DNA from 3 places in the Geobacillus sp. JS12 genome. Region 3 is predicted to be linked to each of the others. Evidence: riboswitches for the same ligand, from Rfam matches in the RefSeq annotation. Region 3 holds a riboswitch; each other region holds the start of a gene.

Region 1 (7,346 bases), 630 kb from region 3:
GCGGAGCGGAGTTTGGAACTGGCGGCCAAGGTGTTGGCCAACATGCGCGGTGACGGCGCCAATGTGTCGGCGGATTTTCAAGCCGTGAATGAATACGCTTTTCGCTGGCTGACGGAAGCGAAAAAGAACTATACGGTGAAGGATTTCGGCTTTGTGTTTGACAAATATATTCAACAGTGACGAGATGAAGGTTGTATCGGGGAAAGACGCCGTGCCAGAGGCGAGGTATCTTTCCTTAACCCGTGGTGCTAGATAAACTTGAGCAAGCATAAAAATAGCCCTTGCTGGCGGATCTCCTGTAGAATGAAAGTGCGACCTGCCATTCGAAAGGAGAATCCCCATGCAAGAGCACTTTCATTTTACTACAGATCGAGCCAAGATTCAAAAGCAATATGCCGCCATTTTCGTTTTTGTTTCTGCTCAACTTTCATGCATTCAGGTGCATCTTCACCGTCGAAATCGCCATTTGGTAAAGCAAGAGGACGCTGTCATCATCGCCATTCATCTTTTAGGAAAGCTGCTCGGTTTTACATCCGAACGGGCATGGCATCGTTTTGTCACGGGAAATTTGTTCACAAACGGCTCGTTTCTTGAACGCTCCCGATACAACCGCCGTTGCCGGGCGCTTGGTTTCGCCATCAAATGGATCCGTCATGAGCTGGCAAAACGCGGTCAACATCATGCCTATGCCGTCGTTGACAGCTTGCCGCTCCCGTTGTGCCATACGGCAAGAATGCATCGCGTCAAACAATTTCAAGAGATGGCAGACATCGGATATTGCGCTTCCAAAAAGCAATGGTACTACGGATTGAAGCTGCACCTTCAAGTGACTGATCAAGGGCTGCCGATGGGATATGTTATCACCGAAGCGTCTTGTCACGACCGGGTGGCCGCTGAAACCGTCATGACGCAAATTCCACATCCGTATAACTTCGGTGACAAAGGGTATATCAGCCAAACGCTGCGAAAGAAGCTGTACGAAGAGCACCGAGTCGCGTTTTGGACGCCCGTCCGAAACAATCAGCGAATTCGCCAATCGGATGCATGGAAACAATGGATGAAGCGAAAACGTAAAGTGGTGGAAACCGTGTTTTCGATTTTAGTCGATTCGTATCGGATCACCAAGATTCGCGCGAACTCGGTTTCTGGATTTGAAACGGCACTGGATGGTATTTTACTGGCTTACTCACTTGTTGTTCTCGGGCTAGTTGAGCGCTAGCGCTCAACTAGCACCACGGGTTTAAGGTATATAAGCTGTAATAAAGAATTTCCACGGTTTTGTATTAATGTTCAAGCCAGTATATAATGCGAGTATGCCGAGAGTCTGGTGGATAAACACTTTTTTGAATTAAGTGTTTTAAGACACAGAAGGAATATTAAAATATAGGTTTGGAAATTTTTAATTTACACTCTATTTTTACCGCGTTATCAATTATAAGAAGAAGTTAAATTCTGAATATATATAAAAAGATATGTATTGCATGATGTTTAGTTACCCGTGGTGCTAGATAAAATCAGACGAGCATAAAAATAGTCCTTGTATGAAAATCTCCTTTTAAAATGAAAGTGCTCACCTAACATTAGAAAGGAGAAATATCCCATACAAGAGCGTCTTCATTTTACAACGGATCAAGCGGAAATTCAAAAGCAATATACGGCGATCTTGTTCTTGGTATCAGCGCAACTGTCTGGCGGCTCTAAATGTATTGTAGCGCTGAAATCGTCATTTGTTAAAGCAAGGAAATGGGTCATAATCGCCATTCATATTCTTGGAAAGTTGTTTTGTTTTACTTCGGAACGAGCAGGGTATCAGTATGTCATTGGAAACTTATTCACTAGGGAGATGTTCCCTGAACGCTCTCGATATAACTGTTGTTGTCGGTTGCTCCGTTTTTCCGTTAAATAGAGTTTTTCTAATAGATCCGTCACCAACTAGCGAGGCACGGACAACATCATGCCTATGCTGTTGTGGAGATCTTGTCCCTCTTGCGCTGTGTCATCACGTGAGGCGTTAATGTTCAACTAGCACCACGGATTTTCCTTATTTTTTTCAAGATGGCAGTATAGATGGGGCAGCTGCTTTTTTTCTGCAGGAGAGAGCTAGGATCATTCCGCGATGTAGGAGGAGAGCTTGATGGATAAACACCAACAAGCCATTATCACCGTTTCAGCCTATATTACGAATGACACGGGAGAGGTTTTGCTTGTTAAAAGCTATGACCGCTCCGATACGTGGGAAATGCCGGGTGGACAAGTTGAACCGGGCGAGCCGCTCGATCGGGCCGTTCATCGTGAGGTGCATGAAGAGACTGGCGTTGACATCCGTCTCATTGGGGTCAGCGGCGTGTACTACAATGAAACTAAAAATATCATAAACATTGCATTTAAAGCGACATATGTGAAAGGAAACGTTTTTCCCAGCCTGAGGAAATTCAAGAGGCGAAGTTTGTGTTGATCGATGAGTCGAATATTGATGAATATGTGACATGGCCGCATTTGAAATCGCGGGTGCTCGATGCGATGAAAAGGGGATGCTCTGTTCCGTATGAAGCATGGGTCATGAATCCGTCTCGATTATCTACAAGAGTGGGAAGGTGAAGTGCTGTAAATTCATAGTTGTCAAATGCTAAACGCTGCATTATTATAAAAATGTCCATATCCCATAACTGAATCCATTCGCAGCAAGGTGCCGAAAAGGCTTAATAGGGAATCCGGTGGGAATCCGGAGCTGTCCCCGCAACTGTCAATGCGGACGAAATGAAATCGCCACTGTACGGACAGATGGCTTGCGCTGTTTTCCGTACGGGAAGGCTTCAGAGTAGGATGAAGCATGAGCCAGTAGACCTGCCTTGCTTGCCGCAGTTTCCGAATCTTCGGGGGTGAGACGCGGAAACAGTCGTACAGGGCATTGTTGTGCCCATTGGCGGTCTGTTTCGCGCTCATTCCCAGATTTAGGCGGAATGGGCGTTTTTTATTGTACATACATCACTGAAGGGGGAATGACGGATGAAACGTTGGACATGGCCGGCGGTGGTGGCGGTGTTCTTCCTTTTGGCCGCCGTGCTCGTCGGCTGCGGCGGGGCGAATGGCAGCACCGAGCCTGCGAAAAAAGAAGAACCGAAAACGGAACAAGCGGCGTTTCCGGTGACGGTGAAAGACGGGCTTGGCGAGGATGTCACGATCAAAGCGGAACCGAAAAAGATCGTCTCGCTCATCCCAAGCAATACGGAAATCGCCTATGCGTTGGGGTTGGGCGATAAGATCGTCGGCGTCAGCGATTTTGACAATTATCCGGAAGACGTCAAAACGAAAACGAAAATCGGCGGCATGGAATTCAACGTCGAGAAAATCATTTCGCTCCAACCCGACCTTGTCTTGGCCCACGCGTCAAGCGCCCATAACTCGCGCGATGGCCTCAAGCAATTGAAAGACGCCGGCATCACCGTGCTTGTCGTGAATGACGCGAAGTCGTTCGACGATGTGTATGCGTCCATCGAATTGATCGGCAAAGCGACCGGGACGACAGACAAAGCGAAGCAAGTGATTAAGGATATGAAAGAGAAGCTTGCGCAAATTCAAGAAAAAGCGAAACAAATCCCGGCGGACAAACAAGCGAACGTCTGGATTGAAGTGTCGCCGCCGCCGCAAATTTATACAGCCGGCAAAGGGACGTTTATGGATGAGATGCTTCAAGTGATTTCAGCGAAAAACGTCGCCGGCAGCTTGGAAGGCTGGCCGATGGTGACGGAAGAAAAAGCAGTGGCCTATAAGCCGGACGTCATCATCACCACATACGGCGGAGCGAAGCAAGTGTTTGCGCGCGCCGCTTGGAAAGACGTGCCGGCGGTGAAAAACAAGCGGGTGTATGACGTCAACACCGACTTAGTAAGCCGCCCGGGTCCGCGCCTTGTCGAAGGGGTCGAGGAACTTGCCAAAGCCATTTACCCGGATGTGTTCAAGTAAAACGTGGATGTATATATTGGCCGTCACGGCGGCCATGTTATCGTTGCTCGTAGGGATATCGACAGGATCGCTGTCGATTCCCTTTTCTTCTATTGTTCGCATTCTTGCGTCCGAATGGTTTGGTATGCCGCTTCCGTCTGACATTCCGGCCGATTGGGTGCCGATCGTGATGGCGATCCGCTTGCCGCGCGTCGTGCTCGCTTTTTTGGTCGGGGCGTCATTGGCGCTGGCCGGGTCCGCGTTTCAAGGGCTGTTAAAAAATGCGCTCGCCGATCCGTACACGCTCGGCGTCTCGTCCGGCGCCTCGGTCGGGGCGGTGCTCGTCATCTTTCTCGGCTGGCAATGGCCGCTCTTTGGCACGTTCACGCTGCCGATCGTGAGCATTTTATGCGGCATGGCGACGCTTGTCGCCGTTTTGGCGTTCACTCGCGCGGTTGAGCCGCAGCTGTCGGTTGAGACGATCATTTTAGCCGGCATTATCTTCGGCGCGTTTTTCAGCGCGTTCATTTCACTGATGATCGCTTTGACCGGGGAAGAATTGCGGCAAATCATCTCATGGCTGATGGGAAGCGTCGCGATGCGCGGCTGGAAATACAGCGGGCTTTTGTTGCCGTTTTTTCTCATCGGCGCGGCGGTGCTTCTCGCCAACGGCCGCGAGTTGAACGCGTTTGCTTTTGGCGAGGCGGCGGCGCTTCATGTCGGCGTTGATGTTACGCGCCGAAAAGTCATCATTTTGACGGCGGCGGCGCTGCTCACCGGCGCGGCGGTGTCGGTGTCCGGGACGATCGGTTTTGTTGGGCTCGTTGTTCCGCATATGGTTCGGCTTGTGTGCGGGCCAAACTACCGGGTGCTGCTGCCGCTGTCGCTCTTGTATGGCGGGGCGTTTCTTGTGCTTGCCGATGTGGCGGCGCGGACGATCATCGAACCGCGCGAACTGCCGATCGGCGTCATCACCGCGCTGATCGGCGCCCCGCTATTTGCCGTCTTGTTTTTCCGAAAAATGAAGCGAAAGATGGGATGATGATGCTCGAGGTGCGGGCCGTATCGCATCGGTATGGACCAAAGCAAGTGCTTGATCGTGTGACGTTTTCCGTGGAAAAAGGGGAGCTTTTTGGCATCGTCGGGCCGAACGGCAGCGGAAAAACGACGCTGCTGAAACTCATTTGCAAAGAGCTTCCGCTTGCCAGCGGTGAGATCAAGATTCATGGCCAGCCGCTTTTGGCGCTGTCTGCGAAGCAATGGGCGCGGTTTGCCGCCGTCCTGCCGCAGACAGTGGAGGCGGCGGCCGGCTATACGGTGAGAGAAACGGTGGCGCTCGGCCGCTACGCCCATCAGCGCGGCTTGTTTCCGACGTGGACAAAAGAGGATGAAGCGGCGGTTCAAGAAGCGCTTCGTGCGGTCGGCTTGGCTGATAAAATCGATGAGCCGCTTGAGCGGCTAAGCGGCGGCGAGCGGCAGCGCGCCTATTTGGCGCGGGCGCTTGCCCAAAAGCCGCAGCTGCTCTTGCTGGATGAGCCGACGAACCATATGGATGTGAGCGGCCAAGTCCGGCTTTTGGACCGGCTCGCGGAAGCTGCCCGCTCCCGCGATTTGACGGTCGTCGCCGTCTTTCACGATATGAACGTCGCTAGCTTATATTGCGACCGGGTGCTTGTGTTAAAAGAAGGAAAAACAGCGGCGCTTGGAACGCCGACAGATGTGATGACGCCGGCGCTGCTTGAGGAAGTGTTTGCCGCGCCGATTGTGCGTCTGGCTCATCCGGCGGCGGCAAAGCCGATGTTTTCGTTCGTGCCGAAAGGGAAACAAGAAGAATCGTCGGCCGGCGGGCTGCGTTTGTCCTTTCTTGATGACGCCGCTGTTCTGGCCTCCTGCCAGCCGCTTCGCGTCCTGTCCTCGGCATTGATCGGCGCTGGGTTTCAATGGGCGACCCATTTTGTCAACCGCCAAGTCGGGTTGGATTACGATTGCGGCGATGCGGAAGGAGACATGCGCCGCTATTTGGAGCAGCACGGGTTTTCGCCGGAACGAACGATCGGCATGATGACGGCGGTTGATGTCCGTGATGCCGTTTGGCTTCAGAAAGAAGGGGAAGCGTTTTCGGTGGCGGTCATGGCAACCGCTGGCGTCGGCAATGCGGTTGATGCCGCTCGGGCGTGGCAGCATAAGCCGCTTGCGGCAAGGCCGGGAACGATCAATATGGTGATTGTCATTGACGGAGTGCTGACGGAAGCGGCGTTTGTCCAGGCGATGATGACGGCGACGGAAGCGAAGGTAAAAGCGCTCGCCGATCGTTCCGTTTGCGACCCGGAAACAAGGACGCTTGCCACCGGCACGTCGACCGATTCGCTCGCCGTGGCGGCGACGCAAACCGGGCGGACGTTTGCCTATGCCGGAACGGCGACGGAACTCGGGCGCGCGATCGGTCGGCTCGTGTATGAAGCGACGATCGAGGCGCTTGACCGCTACAAGCGGCGGAGGGGGCGGCGATGACGCATTTGCTGGCAATGACGTTGGCTTTGCTGTTGGATGCGCTGCTTGGCGACCCGCGCTGGCTGCCGCACCCTGTGCGCGGGATGGGAACGCTGATTGCGTGGCTTGACCGCCGCTGGAATCAAGGAACGAAGCGGCGGGCGAAAGGGGCGGCGGCCGTGGCGGTCGTGTTGGCCGCTGTTTACGGGATATCGGCGTTCATCGTTTATGTGGGCTACGCGCTGTCCGTATACGTAGGGGTGGCGATCGAGGCGGCCCTCATTTTCACCGCCATTGCGACGAAAAGCCTCGCTGAAGCGGCTGAGGATGTGCGCCGGCCGCTTGAAGCGGGCGATCTTCCCGAGGCGCGGCGGGCGCTGTCGATGATCGTTGGCCGCGACACCGAGCGGCTCGATGAGGCCGGCATCACCCGCGCCTGCGTCGAAACGGTGGCGGAAAATACGAGCGACGGCATCACGGCTCCGCTCTTTTACGCGGCCTTGGGCGGCGCGCCGCTTGCCATGCTGTACCGGGCAGTGAACACGTGCGATTCGATGCTCGGCTATAAAAATGAAACGTATCGCGAATTTGGCTGGGCGGCCGCCCGGCTGGACGATGCGCTCAACTACATTCCGGCGCGGCTGACGGCGCTCGTGATGGTGTTGGTCTGCGGCGGCCGCCGCCTTCGTTTGGCGCTGTCGATCTTGTTTCGCGATGCCCGCCGCCACCCAAGCCCGAACAGCGGCTGGCCCGAGGCGGCGATGGCTGGATTGCTTGGGGTGCAGCTGGGCGGGACGAATACATATGGCGGCGTCGTCTCTGAGCGGCCGACACTCGGCGATCCCGATGTTCCGCTGCGCTCGGTTCATATTCGCCAGGCGGTCGGCATCATGATCAGAACGGTGCTCGCCTTT
Region 2 (7,346 bases), 920 kb from region 3:
CCACCATTATCGAACGATCAGCGACGACTTAGCGTGGAAAAAAATCCGCCAGCTCGACGAACTCGTCAGCCGTCAGCACGGAAAAGAGCGGCTCGGGGATATTGTTTGACCGCTTGCCTTGATGTCGCCATTCCCCTTGAACAGACGCGAAACATCGCCACGAATAATGTATGCTCTGAACGGAAACAGCTCACCCTTTCATCAGGTGGGCTGCTCGCGCGCCAGCGACACAGAACGATACACACCATCGAATGCCCTCTTATATCCTCATCGTCCACTTACGCTTTAAGACTGCTTGGCACCATCTGTCCCGCCAAAACGCCCGCTGCCGTTCTTCCCAAAAAACGGAAAGCCTTGGAGCACCGTCGCAACGCACCGTTTTCCTGCACTTACCGCTCTCTTCTTCGTAAATGTTCAATTTAACATCTTTCCGAAAGAAGTCTCCCACTTCGAAGCGAAGTGAAAGTGGGAGATGAATGTCGGTTGGCGTCAGCCAACGAATAGGATAGAATATGGCTAGAACGGACACCTTCGGAACGAAGGGAAGCATAAAGGGTTCTTGTGTGTGGCTTACCGTTCGGCGAACACACACAAGTCGCTCGAAGCCCCCATCTCTAAGCGAAGCGTAGGTGGTGGGTAGTTCACAAGGACGTTTTTTCTCATTATACCAAGGTAAGGCGCCCAAGCCTACCGTCCGACAACAAGCCGCAACATCTCTTTTCCTTTTCTCTTCCCCATTGTATAATGCAGCGAGAATCCCTCCGTTAATCATGTTTTCCGGTAAAAAACCGCGTTGGACGATGCCCCAACGCGGTTTTCCTTACAGCTCATCAAACCCATTATCGACTTGCACTTTCGTATATTGGCGCGGTTTTTGCTCGAAGAAGTCTGATTTGCCGAGGTCGACTTCTTCATACGCTTTAATCCAGCGGAGCGGGTTCGTCCGATAGCCGTCAAACGGGCGGTCAAAACCGAGCTGATGAGCGCGGACGTTGGCGTAAAACTTAATGTACGCTTCCAAATCAGCCAAGTCGATGCCATCGATGTCATTCCCGATGATTTCCCCGGCCCATTCGATTTCCAGCTCAGCCGCTTTCGTAAACGTTTCACGGACAAAATCGGAAAGCTCCGGCGTCCGATACTCCGGGTATTCGTTCAACACTTCTTTGAAAATTTTCGCAAACAAATCAACATGAATGTGCTCGTCGCGGTTGATGTAATTGATCATCGTGCTCGTCGCCACCATTTTTTGCTGGCGCGCGAGGTTGTAGAAAAAGGCGAACCCCGAGTAGAAAAACAATCCTTCTAAAATGACGTCAAAGACGATCGACCGCAGCAAATGTTCCACGTTCGGATCTTCGGCAAACGCCTTGTAGCCGTTCGTCACAAAATCGTTCCGCTTGCGCAGCGTCGGTTCGTTCCGCCAAAAGTCGAATACTTCATCTTGCTTCGCTTTCGGCACAAGGCTCGAGAGCACGTACGAATAGGAATGGTTGTGAATGACTTCCTGCTGGGCGAGCATGATCATGAGCGCATTGATGCTCGGGTCCGTAATGTAATCGGCGACGCGCCCAGCGTAGTCGGTTTGGATGCTGTCAAGCAGCGCCAAGAGTCCGATGATTTTCAAAAACGCATCCTGCTCGCGGTCGGTCAGCTGCGGAAACTGCTTCACATCTTGCGACATATTGATTTCAAACGGCGTCCAAAAGTTGGCGAGCATTCGCTTATATTTCGCATACGCCCATGGGTAGGCGATATCGTCCCAGTTCAACACATTCGAGCAGCGGCCGTTGATGATGCCCGTCGAACGGTTCGGCGCCTCTGGATCCATAATCGGCCGTTTGACTAAGCGGATCGTCATGGTGTCGATTCCTTCCTTTCTCTTTCAAGTATCGTGATGCGCGACCAACCGCGGACGCCCCTCCCGCACAAGGAAGGGAAAGCCCGACCAAAGGCGTTTGTTGCGCCCCATGGTCAGCTCGCGCAAGAATCGCACTCGTCGATCGTCCCCGATGTCGAACGCACGTAATACGTCGTTTTCAACCCCGACTTCCATGCCGTCAAATGTAAATCGAGCAGCTCTTTTGCCTTAATCGTGTTCATGACGTAGAAGTTAAAGGAGATGGCTTGGTCGATATGGCGCTGGCGGGCGGCGTTTTGCTTGATGCTCCAACGTTGGTCGATATGGTACGCCGATTTGTAATACCATGTCGTCTGTTCGTTTAAATCCGGCACCGTAACGGGAATCTTATAATCTTTCTTTTCCTCGGCGTATACTTTTAAGAAAATGGGATCAATGCTTGCCGTACTGCCAGCGATGATCGACGTCGATGCGTTCGGGGCGATGGCCATGATATAGCCGTTGCGCATCCCGTAGCGGGCCACATCTTGCTTCAGCCGATCCCAATCCAATTCACCGTGGCTTTCGTAGCCGCGCCGCTCAAAATAAGCGCCCGTCTGCCAGTCCGACCCCGGAAACGCCGGGTAGCTCCCTTTCTCTTTGGCGAGCTCCATGCTCGCTTGAATCGCCAAATACGCGATCGTTTCATACAGCTCGTCGGCATAGCGGACCGCTTCCTCCGACTCCCAGCGAATACCTTTTAACGCCAAAAGATGATGCCAGCCAAAGGTTCCAAGCCCGACAGCGCGGTATTTTTCGTTCGTCAGGCCGGCCTGCAGCACCGGAATATTGTTTAAATCAATGACATTATCGAGCATCCGCATTTGAATCGGGATGAGCCGCGCTAAAACCCCATCGGTCACCGCCCGCGCCAAGTTGATCGACGATAAATTGCAGACGACAAAATCGCCTGGGATTTTCTCAATGATGATCATCCCGTCTTTTACATATTGCCGCTTCATCACCGTTGGGCTTTGGTTTTGCGCGATTTCCGTGCAAAGGTTGCTGCAGTAGATCATCCCGAGATGGCGATTCGGATTTTGCCGGTTCACTTCATCGCGGTAAAACATAAACGGCGTCCCCGACTCGAGCTGGCTGCGCATGATGCTTTTCATCACGTCGATCGCCGGCACTTTTTCTTTCGACAGCCTTGGTTCGTTGACGCATTGCCAGTATTTCTCGCGGAAACTCCCGCACCCTTTTTCCTCATCATAAAAATCCTCCAAGCTAAACCCCATCACCTTCCGCACTTCATGCGGATCAAACAAATACCAGTCGCCGCGCTGTTCGACTTGCTCCATGAACAAATCAGGGATGCAAACGCCGGTGAACAAATCATGCGTCCGCAGCCGTTCGTCGCCGTTGTTGAGCCGCGCATCGAGAAACGCAAAAATGTCTTTATGCCATACATCCAAATAGACGGAAATGGCCCCTTTTCGCTGTCCCAACTGATCGACGCTCACCGCTGTATTGTTCAACTGCTTCATCCACGGGATGACGCCGGAGGAGACCCCTTTGAACCCTTTAATGTCGCTGCCGCGCGAACGGATTTTCCCCAAATAAACGCCGATGCCGCCGCCCGATTTCGACAAGTTGGCGATGTCGGTGTTGCTGTCATAAATCCCTTGCAAGCTGTCATCGACCGTGTCGACAAAGCAGCTCGACAGCTGGCCGTACGACTTCCCGGCATTAGCAAGCGTCGGCGTCGCCACAGTCATGTATAAGTTGCTTAACGCCCAATACGCTTCCTTCACGAGCTCAAGGCGCCGCTTGGGTGGTTCATTCGCCATGAGCGTCATGGCGATGACCAAAAACCGCTCCTGCGGCAATTCATACAGCCGTCGCTCATAATCGCGGGCCAAATACCGATCCGCGAGCGTGCGCAGCCCAATGTACGTAAACAGCTTGTCCTTCTCCGGATCAAGAAACGCACCGATGGCATCAATTTCTTCTTTCGTATAACGTTCAAGCAAGAACGGGCTGTACACCCCTTGTTCTGTCAGCGCAACAAGCAGCGCGTAGAAATCGCCATACCGCTCGCGTTCATCGTACCCGCGCTGCCGTGCCGCCTCGCGGTACAGTTTCTGCAAATACAGCCGGGCGCACACAAACGTCCATTCCGGCTCATCTTCATCAATGTAAGAAAGTCCTTCCAAAATAGCCGTTTGGTGCAGCTGTTCTACCGTGACGGACTCCTTTCGACTGAGAAGCTGCCAAACACGCTCGACGTATTCATCAAGCGACAGACGGCCAAATCCAGCGGCGGCTTGCCCAATCAGCGACGCAAACTCTTCACGTGAAAACGAAACCGGCTTCCCTTGGTCATCGAGGATGATCATTTTCGTCAATACGGTCATTCGTTTCCCCTCTCCTTCCATAAAAAAATCCGCTCGGGCAGGCGAGCGGATGAAACGACAGACGGAAAAAAGGCATACGAAACCCTTTTTCTTTTCCCCTATCGTTTCATCTTCTCACACCCCGAAGAACATGAAACGTTCCAAGCAAGGCAGGTCTCCTGACTCGTGCATCGTCCTACTTTGGGGCCTTCCCAGCGGCGCGCCGAACGGCTCTTGCCGCCAGTGGCCATCCCATTTCGTCCGCACATACAGTTGCGGGGCAGTTCCGGATTCGCACCGGATTCCCTATTAAGTCCTGATGGACACCATTGCTTGGCAGAACGATATGTAGTTGTACAACAAGACTTCAAAACCAATATATAGTATTTAGCATCCTGATGGAACAAGCATATACCAAAACCGGGAAAATTGCAAGAGTGAGTGAATCAAATTTTCTCTTCCACATAAAAATCGTTCCTTGTTCATATTTCGTTCATAAAAACTTGCTACGATTCACCATGTACGAATCATATGAAGGAGGGGACGCAAAATGGGATTCAAACGCCCAATCTCAACCGCCCATCAAAATCGAACATCAAAACGAACTATATAGATGCAACGAAAAAGTTTAACATATCCTTGATGGAAAAGTCACTTGTCCATTTTTCGACTGTCGAAGGCAAGCCACAGGCTTGCCTCCGTCACGCCAAGGCGTAACGGAAGACCGAACAACCACCCGCTTCACAGACCCATACATGGGTCTGAAAGCGGCGTTGTTCGGTCGCCCGACAGTCGATCAAATGCTCGGTAAAAGCTACAAATGTTAAAGCTTCAAATTGCATCTATATAAATTCCTTCGCTCGGAAATCAGCCTCTTTCGATGAACAAGCGTCCCGACTGAGCTCCGGGACGCTTCATTTCCCTGCTACGCCTCCAAAACAGACGCTGGCCGCTTCTCGCTTTGTGCGGATGGAGCAAAATCGTACTTCTTTTCCACATAGACTTGATGCCAAACCATAAACGCCAAGACCGTCCACAGCTTGCGGCTATGGTCCGCCTTGTGGCGGGCATGTTCATCCAGCAGCCGATAGAGCACGTCCTTATGGAACAGATGATCGGTTTCGCTTTCGTTGATGAGCTGTCTCGCCCAGTCATACATTTCGTTTTTCAGCCAGTGGCGAATCGGCACGGGAAACCCTAATTTTTTCCGGTTTAACACATGATCCGGTACGATGCCCTCAGCCGCTTTGCGCAAAATATATTTCGTCGTGCCGTTGGCTGTTTTCATGTTAGGGGCGATTTGCCTAGCAACCTCAAATACCTTTTTGTCTAAAAAGGGAACGCGCAGCTCAAGCGAATGGGCCATCGTCATTTTGTCCGCTTTGACTAAAATATCGCCCCTTAGCCATGTATGAATATCAATATACTGCATCCGGTTGACGGGTGGGTCATGAAGCGTTTCGCGGTAAAAAGGAGCCGTCACCGCCGTATATTCGCGCCCCTCTTGGTACGTGTTGAGCAACGCCGCTTTTTCCTTTTCGCTATAGATTTTCGCATTGCCGACATACCGTTCTTCAAGCGGCGTCGTTCCGCGCTCCAAAAAGCTTTTTCCTTTCATTCCGTCCGGAAGCATCTTCGCGATCACCCGCAACACCGCTTTTACGATGTTTGGCATGCGCGCAAACAGCCGCAACGACTCTGGTTCGCGGTAAATGTTGTAGCCGCCAAACAGCTCGTCCGCCCCCTCGCCGGAAAGCACAACCGTGACGTGCTTTCTCGCCTCACGAGCGACAAAATACAGCGGCACAGCCGCAGGATCGGCAAGCGGATCGTCCATATGCCACATAATTTTCGGCAACTCTTCCATATACTCCTGCGGTGAGATGACATAGCTAATGTTGTCTACCCCAAGCTTCTCTGCGGTTTCTTTTGCGACATCGATTTCGCTGAACCCTTCCCGCTCAAACCCGACGGAAAATGTCTTCAGGTGCGGATGGAATTGTTTCGCGATGGCGACGATGAACGATGAATCAATACCTCCCGACAAAAACGCACCGACCGGCACATCGCTGCGCATATGGACGTTGACCGAATCAAACAGCGCATCGCGGATTTTCTTGACAAGCTCCTCTTCCGATTGGCGAATGGGCTCGAAGGATGCCTTCCAATAACGATGAATGGTGAGCGGTTTTCCGACTTGTTTCTTGAGATAATGCCCCGGCTCCAGCTTGCAAATGCCGGCCGACATCGTCAGCGGCTCAGGGACATATTGGAACGTTAAATAATGCTGCAGGGAATCGCCGTTTAGCGACTCCTGTTCCAGAGCGAGCAAGATGCTTTTCTTTTCCGAAGCGAAAAACGTGCGATCTCCTTGCTCCGCATAAAAAAACGGCTTAATGCCGAACGGATCGCGCGCCGCAAACACCGTTTTCTCTTGCTTGTCCCAAATGACAAACGCAAACATCCCGCGCAGCTTTTCGACCGCTTTTTCTTTTTCGGCGCTGTAAAGGGCAACAATCACCTCGGTATCCGAATGCGTCGCAAACGAATATCCTTTCGCCGAAAGCTCCTCCCGCAATTCAAGATAGTTGTAAATTTCCCCGTTAAAAATGATCCAATAGCGGTCGTTTTCATAAGACAGCGGCTGATGCCCCGCCTCCAGATCGATGATGCTCAGCCGCCGAAAGCCAAAACTCACGTATTCATCAAAAAAATACCCCTCATCGTCGGGGCCGCGATGCGTAATCAGGCGGTTCATCTCCATCAACGTTGTTTTCCATGTTTGCTCAATCGCTCTCGGGCGATCATGAATACAGCCAATAAAACCGCACATGGCGATGATTGTCCCTCCACTTTGCTAAGAAGAATCCAAAAACAACACCAAAAACCTTTTTGTTTGAAACTAAAATGATTTATACAAAGACACTTTCATTCTATCGTACACAACATCAAGTTTCAAAAACAATCTGTTTCCATTTTTTCAGGAAAACTGCCGGCAAGATGTTCAGTTCCTCATAATATTAACGATAAAGTATGGAGAAAGTGTGAATTTCACCATTTTTGCACATCGATCTGTTACGATAAAAACACACACGTGTTACAAAGGAGTT
Region 3 (7,346 bases):
CTCCCCCATTTTTTCTCGATCGATTCCGGCATGGACTAAGCTGATCGCCAATTCATCACGCACGAGCGGGGCGAGGATTTGGTGCTCCGGGTTTTGGAAGACGATGCCGACTTCACGCCGCCATTGCGCCCAATCGGCGCCGCGTTCGTACATGTTGCGCCCTTTCCAATACACCGCTCCTTCCTGCGCCCGCAGCAGCCCGTTCAAATGAAGAAACAACGTCGTTTTGCCGCAGCCGTTTGGCCCGATCAAGGCGCATTTTTTTCGCTCTGGAATTTCCCAATCAATCCCATTCAGCACATACCGTTCTGCTTGATAAGCGTATTTCACTCGTTCCATCCGCAGCAGCAACGTTTTCACCCTTTCCACCATGTCCACCCAAGCAGCAAAGCCATGATGATGCCGGCCGCAACATCGACAAGAGGCACATGCGCTTTTTCCCGCTGATGCGTATGCCCGGCCGACGCGACGCCTCCACGCGCCGCAAGCGAACGGCTGAACGCTTCATACGACTGCCACGTTTTCACCCACAGTTGGTACATCAGCATCCCGCCATGCCGCCAATGCGTTCCTCCGCTGCGGGCCCGCAATGCCAGCATCAGCTCTGCGGCCGCCTGCTCGAGCAAAAAGATAAAGCGATACATAAGAAAACAAAGTTCCACGAGCGCCGCCGGCAGCCGCATTCGCCTCAGCACCGCAATCAAGTCCGGCGCCGGCGTCGTAATGAGAAGGAAAAACAAGCACGACCAGGCGGCAAGGGAGCGAACGGCGAGCTTTGCAGCCGGCTGCAGCTGGCTGTCGATGAAAGTTATTTGAAAAGGAACCGACACGGACACAACGAGCGTCAGCAGGCTGAGCCCTAAAAAAACGGAGGCGGCGAGCATCGCTTTTCCATACACGGAAAACGGCACTCGTGCACGAGCGACAATCCAATACGCCATTCCGATGAGCACAAGCCATTGTTCGCGCCAGCCGCCCATCATGACAACGGCAAGCATAACAAACGCCACGATCAGCTTCCACTCCGCCCGCCATGCCCGCAGCCGGTTGTCATACGCCCAACGGTCAAACTCGCGAATCATGGTTGTTTTTCCGCTCCGAACGCCCTTTGTACAACCCGACGACGTAGCCGATCACGCCGGCGCCAAGCGCGGCTTGCAGCGAGAACAGAAGCGTTTCGACTTCGCCGCCTGGAGGGGTGAAGATCGACTCAAACCACGGCCGGTAATGCGGGTTGAGCGTTTGAATGGCTTTTTCCGCCTGATCGTCCGTTCCACCGAATTCCGATCCGCGCGCCCACCAAAGCGGAATGATGACAAGCAAAGCAGCCAGCAACACGAGCAAGCCATTTTTCTTCATCGCATTACGCCCCCTTTTCCTTTTGGAACAGCGGAGAAGCTTGATAGGAGGAAAGCCAGTTCCAGACGATTACCGTTATGATGCCTTCCGTCACCGCCAACGGCACTTGAGTAATGGCAAAAATGCCGGCGAATTTCAAAAACGAGGCGGTGACTCCCCATCAGGAGACGGAAACGCCAAGGCAAGCTGCAGGGACGTCATGACATATGTAGCCAAATCAGACAAACAAGCGGCAAGAAACAAAGCCGCTCGATTGGATACCGCCCCTTTTCGGCACAGTTGATACACTCCGTACGCGACGAACGGGCCGACGATCGCCATCGACATCGCATTGGCCCCAAGCGTCGTCACTCCTCCGTGGGCAAGAAGCAGCGCTTGAAAGAGAAGAACGACTGTGCCGATCACCACCATCACCCATGGTCCAAACAAAACCGAGCCGAAGCCGATCCCGGTCGGATGCGAGCTGCTGCCGGTGACGGATGGAATTTTCAACGCCGACAATACAAATGTAAACGCGCCAGCTAACGCCATCAGAAGCTTATGTTCGGGGTGCTGCTTCAGCGTATGCACAAGCCGCCGCAATCCGAACACAAAGAACGGCAAAAACAGCAGCCACCAAAACAGCGCCCATTTGACAGGCAAAAATCCTTCCATAATATGCATGGCATACGCTTCATTTTCATTCGTCAACAAAAAATAGGAAACGAACAAAGCCGCCATTCCGCTCCATCGAACCGCTCTCTTCATTTATCCCTTCACTCCTTTCGCAGCATGTTCCGTTTTCCGTTTTCCGCTTGGCGCCTCCCGTTCGCCGGCCGGCGTCAACACCAATTGGCCTTCGTATTCATACGTCGCCCATTCCAAAAGAGGCAGCCCCTCATCCAAATGGGCGCGCACAACCTCCTTTGCCCGCTCCGGCGTCATCTGTCGATACCAAACGCCTTGTGGATAGACGATCATCACGCACGCGTCTTGACATCGTCCGTTGCAGCGCGTCCTTGTTGTATGGACAGCGTCGTCAAGCCCGAGGCGGGCGATCTCCTCGCGCACCGCCGTTGTCACGTCATCCCCGCCATGGCGGAGGCACGTCCCTCCGTTGCAAATGAGCACATGATGCTTCATTCCCCGCAAATCCCATGTCGCCACCGAATCCCCCTTTTTGGCTAGAATGATAGAATTTAGACGCAGACAGACGGGCAGGTTTTCGGCAAAAGAAAAAGCACCTCTACAGCAGAGGTGCAGAAAAATGTATACGAAAGCCGTAAACGGCCCAAACAGGCCCAATGCAGCCATCATTCTCCCGCACGTCTGCCTATAGTCCCGTAGGCATCCGTCCGATCCAAACAAGGCAGGTCTCCTGACTTAGGATCATCGCTTGGCGGCGTCTTCCCGAAGCATCCTTCAGTGACTTGCTGCCGCAAAGCTCCCCATCACAGTGGCGGGCACCGTGCCGGACTTTCACCGGGCTTCCCTTTTCACCCAAGCCTTTAAGCAGGCTTAGGCACCTTGTTTGTTTCTCGCCTATTGATCTTGTCATGGAACAAGCATCCGTTTTCATCGTAGTACAACTTGACGGCGGCCGTCAACCGTTTTTTGCCGACAAATCTTCGCGGGCGACGACAACGCCGTCGGCATCTGCGTACACGTATGCCCCGGCTCCCAGCGGACGCCGCCGAACTCAAGCACAACGTCGCGGGCGCCTTTTCCTTCTTTTTTGCTTTTCACTGGGCACGTGCCGATCGCCATGACCCCAAGCGGCATGCGGCCGATTTCCGCCGAATCGCGAATGCAGCCGTGGATGATGATGCCGGCAAGCCCCCGGTCGCAGGCGATTTGCGCCAACCGGTCGCCTAATAGCGCCACGCGGCGCGAGCCTTTTCCATCAACCACGAGCACCGTCCCCGGCGGCACCGTCTCGAGCGCTTCACGGACAAGGACGTTGTCCTCAAACACGTCGACCGTCGCGATCGGCCCGGAAAACGCCCGCTTTCCGCCGTACGATTGGAACGGCAGTTCGCATACTTGCAACTCGTCTAAAAATTGATCGCATAAATCAGCTGTTTTCATGATCCTCTCCCCTTTCGTTTTTTTCATTCGTCACCATTCGTCAAAATCCTGCCGACTCCACATTTTTTGCGGCGTTGCTTCTGTTCGGGCATCGGATGCGTGTCCTTGCGGGGCCGCTGAAAACGATAAAAAGATGTTCTCGTCCCCGCTTTCCGGCGAACGAAAAAACGGCCCCGCACAACATGGCGAAAGCCGTTTTGGCTGCCGGGACGAACGAGCCCCGTCCGGCGATTCAGCTGGGCTAGCTGGATTCGAACCAGCGCATCACGGAGTCAAAGTCCGTTGCCTTACCGCTTGGCTATAGCCCAACGTTTTGTTGTCGTTTACAGTATGCGGCATGATAACGCACTTTATGCATCAAACTGAATCCCGAGTTCGACAGTTTTGAAGTCATTTTAGGCAAATGGAAATGACCAAAATGCTGTTATATCAAGGGTTTCGTGATGTGGATCCTAGGAAAAAACGCTGGATTTCATAGGCACGCGATTTATTAATTTTTTTCTTTTAAAAATAAAGTATATGTTATAATATAGGCATGTACATACGACCAGTCACACGCAAAAACAAGGATGGAACAACCGTTGCTTATCTCCAGCTTGCTCACAATGAATGGGATCCAAAGGCCAAATAGGCGAAAGCGAAGGTGATGGATTCGTTCGGGCGCGAAGATGAAGTGGATCGCGCCGTCTTGGAACATCTGGCCAAAAGCATTTCGCGATTCCTTTCTCCTATGATACTGGAAGGGGAGAGATGTATATGCGCCCGATCACGGTTTTTCGCTTCTATCTTTGCGCATTGTTTTGGTTATCGCTGCCGATCGTCTTAGCGGCCACAGCTGCCTGGCAGCCATCCAGCCAGCCGAAAACCGCCGTCATCGCCCACCGCGGCGCGTCCGGATACGCGCCGGAGCATACGCTCTCATCCTACCGCCTCGCCGCCCGCATGAACGCCGACTATATCGAAGTCGATGTGCGGTCAACGAAAGACGGGAAGCTCGTTGCCCTGCATGATGCAACGCTCGCCCGGACGACAAATGTCGAAACAGTTTACCCGCACCGATCGCCATGGCGGGTCAGCGATTTTTCATTGCGTGAGCTCAAAAAATTGGATGCCGGATCGTGGTTCGATCCACGCTTTGCCGGCGAGCGCGTTCCGACGCTTGATGAGGTGGTTCGGATGCTGAAAGCGGAGCGTGTGGAAGCCCCGTTGTACATCGAAACGAAACAGCCCGGCATCGAAGAGGCGGTCGTCCATCTATTGAAAAAACACGGATTCCTGCAACAGCGCCGCGTCATGTTCCAATCGTTTCACCCGGAAAGCTTGCAAGCGCTCCGCCCGCTCATCCCGCGCGGCGTCCCGCTCATTCAATTGGTCGGCGAAAAGGAAGCGCACAGCGGCGGCGACGAGCTGCTGCAACAAATCGCCGTCTATGCCGATGGCATCGGCTTGCCGCTCTCAGCCGTCACCGAAGAGTGGGTGCGCGCCGCCCATGGCCGCGGGCTCATGGTTCACGTCTATACCGTCAATGAACCACACGATCTCGCTCGCCTATGCGCCATGGGCGTGGACGGTGTGTTTACCGACTACCCTGACCGCCCAGCCCGCATCGCTTCCTGCTACCGACCTGCCATTGACTAGCCTTTAGGGAGACGTCCGGGATTTTAGTTTACATAACATTATTATGGTTTAAAAGCAAAACCGTTTCCATTTGATCCGATTCGGTGTATCATTTGTGAAAAAGGAGGCCGGATCATGTGGACGATCGCCGACTACCAAAACGGACCGTTTACCGTCACGACGGACCGCAGCCGCGTTCAGCTTGAGCGCGTGTTTGGCTTCCTCGCCCGTTCGTACTGGGCGAACGGGCGCAGCCGCGAAACGATTGTCAAATCGCTCGACCATTCGCTTTGCTTTTCCCTTTTTCACGGCGACAGGCAAATTGGTCTGGCGCGCGCCATCACCGACAGAGCAACATTTGCCTACCTTTGCGACGTGTTCATCGATGAAGCGTACCGCGGGCAAGGTCTCGGGAAATGGCTGTTATCATGCGTGCTCGCCCATCCTGATGTCGCCGCTGTCCGCAAGGTGATGCTCGCGACCAAAGACGCGCACAGACTGTACAGGCAGTTCGGCTTTGCCGCGCCGAGCGAGCCGGAATGGTTGATGGAGCGGATTCAAAAGCCGCGCACGGAATAAACGGCAAAAGGCGGGCCGCATCGGTCCGCCTTTTGCCAAGCGCTCCATCTTTTTCTCCCCGCCCCTTGTCACCGCTTCGAAAATTGAAACGACAACTTCTTCTCATTCCCATCCCAAACAAGCGCAGCGTCAAACGTTTTCCCGCCTTTTTTGAATCCTTTGATGACATTCGTTTTTCCTTGGGAAAGCAGTTTTTTCACATTGGCTGTCGAAATCGATTTGCCGAGAATGCGTTTGGAGATCGTAAACGGGCATTTTGTTTTCGCGTACTGGTCGCAGCCGTACAACGTTCCCTTATCCACAACTGTCCCGCCGCAAAGCGGACATATCCCGAGTTTTTCGCCTGCTGTTTTTTTCGCCTTCCCCGCTGAATCGAAGCGGTATCGAGTCCGCTGAATTTCCAGCTTGGCGCGGCGGCGATGGCGTCAGCGACCACTTTTTGCGCCAACTTTTTCACTTGTTCCATAAAGGCGGCGGGAGAGGCGCTCCCTTCACCGATTTCGCTTAAGCGCTGCTCCCATTTCGCCGTCATTTCCGGCGAGGCGAGAATCGTGCCGCCGAGCGCCTCGATCAATACTTTCGCCTTATCGGTCGCATATACGAGGTTGTTTTTCACTTCAATATACTTCCGCTCTTTCAGCATGGTAATGATCGCCGCCCTTGTTGCTTCCGTGCCGAGCCCTTCCGTTTTGGCGAGCACTTTTTCCAGTTCCTCATCGTCCAAAAATTTTCCCGCCGTTTTCATCAAGGTGATGAGTTCGCCTTCTGTATACCGTTTCGGCGGCTCGGTTTTCCCTTCTTTCACCCTTACAGCGGCCGCTTCCCCCGCCTCCCCTCGCTCAAGGAGAGGCAGCGCAGCATCTTTCTCCTCCTCATGCGGACGGATGACCGCACGCCACCCCTCCTCGACGACCTGCCTTCCTTTCGAAACGAAGCGAGCCCGACCGTCAACGAGCGTCGTGACGGTCGTATAATCGATGACCGCCGCCCGGTGGTGGGCGGCAATCAAGCGGCGGACGACCAAATCATACACCTTCCGCTCGTCGTCCGACAGCTTCTCCGGGGCAACAACTTGTTCAGTCGGGATGATCGCGTAGTGGTCGGTGACTTTTTTCTCGTTTACATAACGTTTATTCTGTAAAATCGACGGCTGTGGCAGCGGAAAATACGGCGCGTACGCTGGAAACGATGACAACTTTTGCAAAATGGCAGGGAACGTTTCCGCTTCCCCTTTCGTCACATGCATCGAATCGGAGCGCGGGTACGAAACGATCCCTTTTTGGTAGAGCGATTGCAGCACATCAAGCGTCTTTTTCGGTGAGAAGCGGTACAGCTTGTTCGCCGTCGCCTGCAGCGTCGATAAGTTGAACAACAAGGGCGGCTGATACGTTTTCCGCTCCGTGCGGACGTCGGCGACTTCCGCTCGTTTTCCTTGGCAAAAGACAGCGATTCTTTTCGCCATCTCCTCGTCCTTGAGGCGCGTTTGCCCGTTTTCGTCCGTCCATTTTCCTTCGTAGCGCTTGTCGCCAATGGCAAACGAGGCGACCACCTCCCAAAACGGCTCAGGGCGGAACTGCTCAATTTCCCGCTCACGCCGGACGATCAGCGCCAATGTCGGCGTCTGCACGCGTCCGACGGAAAACACATCATTCATCCCGCGCTCTTTCAGCAACAGGCTGTACACGCGCGAGGCGTTCATGCCGACGAGCCAATCCGCGCAGGCG

What was found. A riboswitch is a leader RNA that binds a small molecule or an ion and turns the genes downstream of it on or off. The one in region 3 is predicted to bind cobalamin.
Region 1: another riboswitch for cobalamin. It lies ahead of A0V43_RS09295 (ABC transporter substrate-binding protein); the one in region 3 lies ahead of A0V43_RS06365 ((2Fe-2S) ferredoxin domain-containing protein).
Region 2: another riboswitch for cobalamin. It lies ahead of A0V43_RS01895 (ribonucleoside-diphosphate reductase subunit alpha); the one in region 3 lies ahead of A0V43_RS06365 ((2Fe-2S) ferredoxin domain-containing protein).

Annotation. Positions count from the first base shown of each region.
Region 1 is NZ_CP014749.1:1,908,389-1,915,734, reverse strand. Features, by position in the region: gene A0V43_RS09310 (PH domain-containing protein) at 1-180, shown strand, start outside; gene A0V43_RS09305 (IS982 family transposase) at 341-1,219, shown strand; partial or broken gene A0V43_RS21015 (IS982 family transposase) at 1,601-2,009, shown strand; partial or broken gene A0V43_RS09300 (NUDIX hydrolase) at 2,132-2,598, shown strand; cobalamin riboswitch at 2,668-2,866, shown strand; gene A0V43_RS09295 (ABC transporter substrate-binding protein) at 3,007-3,963, shown strand; gene A0V43_RS09290 (FecCD family ABC transporter permease) at 3,950-4,984, shown strand; gene A0V43_RS09285 (adenosylcobinamide amidohydrolase) at 4,981-6,453, shown strand; gene cbiB (adenosylcobinamide-phosphate synthase CbiB) at 6,450-7,346, shown strand, end outside.
Region 2 is NZ_CP014749.1:361,185-368,530, reverse strand. Features, by position in the region: gene A0V43_RS01910 (HD domain-containing protein) at 1-109, shown strand, start outside; gene A0V43_RS01900 (ribonucleotide-diphosphate reductase subunit beta) at 821-1,861, opposite strand; gene A0V43_RS01895 (ribonucleoside-diphosphate reductase subunit alpha) at 1,975-4,257, opposite strand; cobalamin riboswitch at 4,389-4,583, opposite strand; gene asnB (asparagine synthase (glutamine-hydrolyzing)) at 5,162-7,069, opposite strand.
Region 3 is NZ_CP014749.1:1,282,907-1,290,252, forward strand. Features, by position in the region: gene A0V43_RS06345 (energy-coupling factor ABC transporter ATP-binding protein) at 1-360, opposite strand, end outside; gene A0V43_RS06350 (energy-coupling factor transporter transmembrane component T family protein) at 357-1,082, opposite strand; gene A0V43_RS06355 (energy-coupling factor ABC transporter substrate-binding protein) at 1,066-1,359, opposite strand; partial or broken gene A0V43_RS06360 (energy-coupling factor ABC transporter permease) at 1,364-2,106, opposite strand; gene A0V43_RS06365 ((2Fe-2S) ferredoxin domain-containing protein) at 2,107-2,505, opposite strand; cobalamin riboswitch at 2,690-2,883, opposite strand; partial or broken gene rraA (ribonuclease E activity regulator RraA) at 2,942-3,426, opposite strand; tRNA gene A0V43_RS06375 (tRNA-Gln) at 3,663-3,734, opposite strand; partial or broken gene A0V43_RS20890 (IS1634 family transposase) at 3,962-4,156, shown strand; gene A0V43_RS06385 (glycerophosphodiester phosphodiesterase family protein) at 4,183-5,064, shown strand; gene A0V43_RS06390 (GNAT family N-acetyltransferase) at 5,179-5,622, shown strand; gene A0V43_RS20895 (topoisomerase C-terminal repeat-containing protein) at 5,691-5,924, opposite strand; gene A0V43_RS06395 (DNA topoisomerase III) at 5,819-7,346, opposite strand, start outside.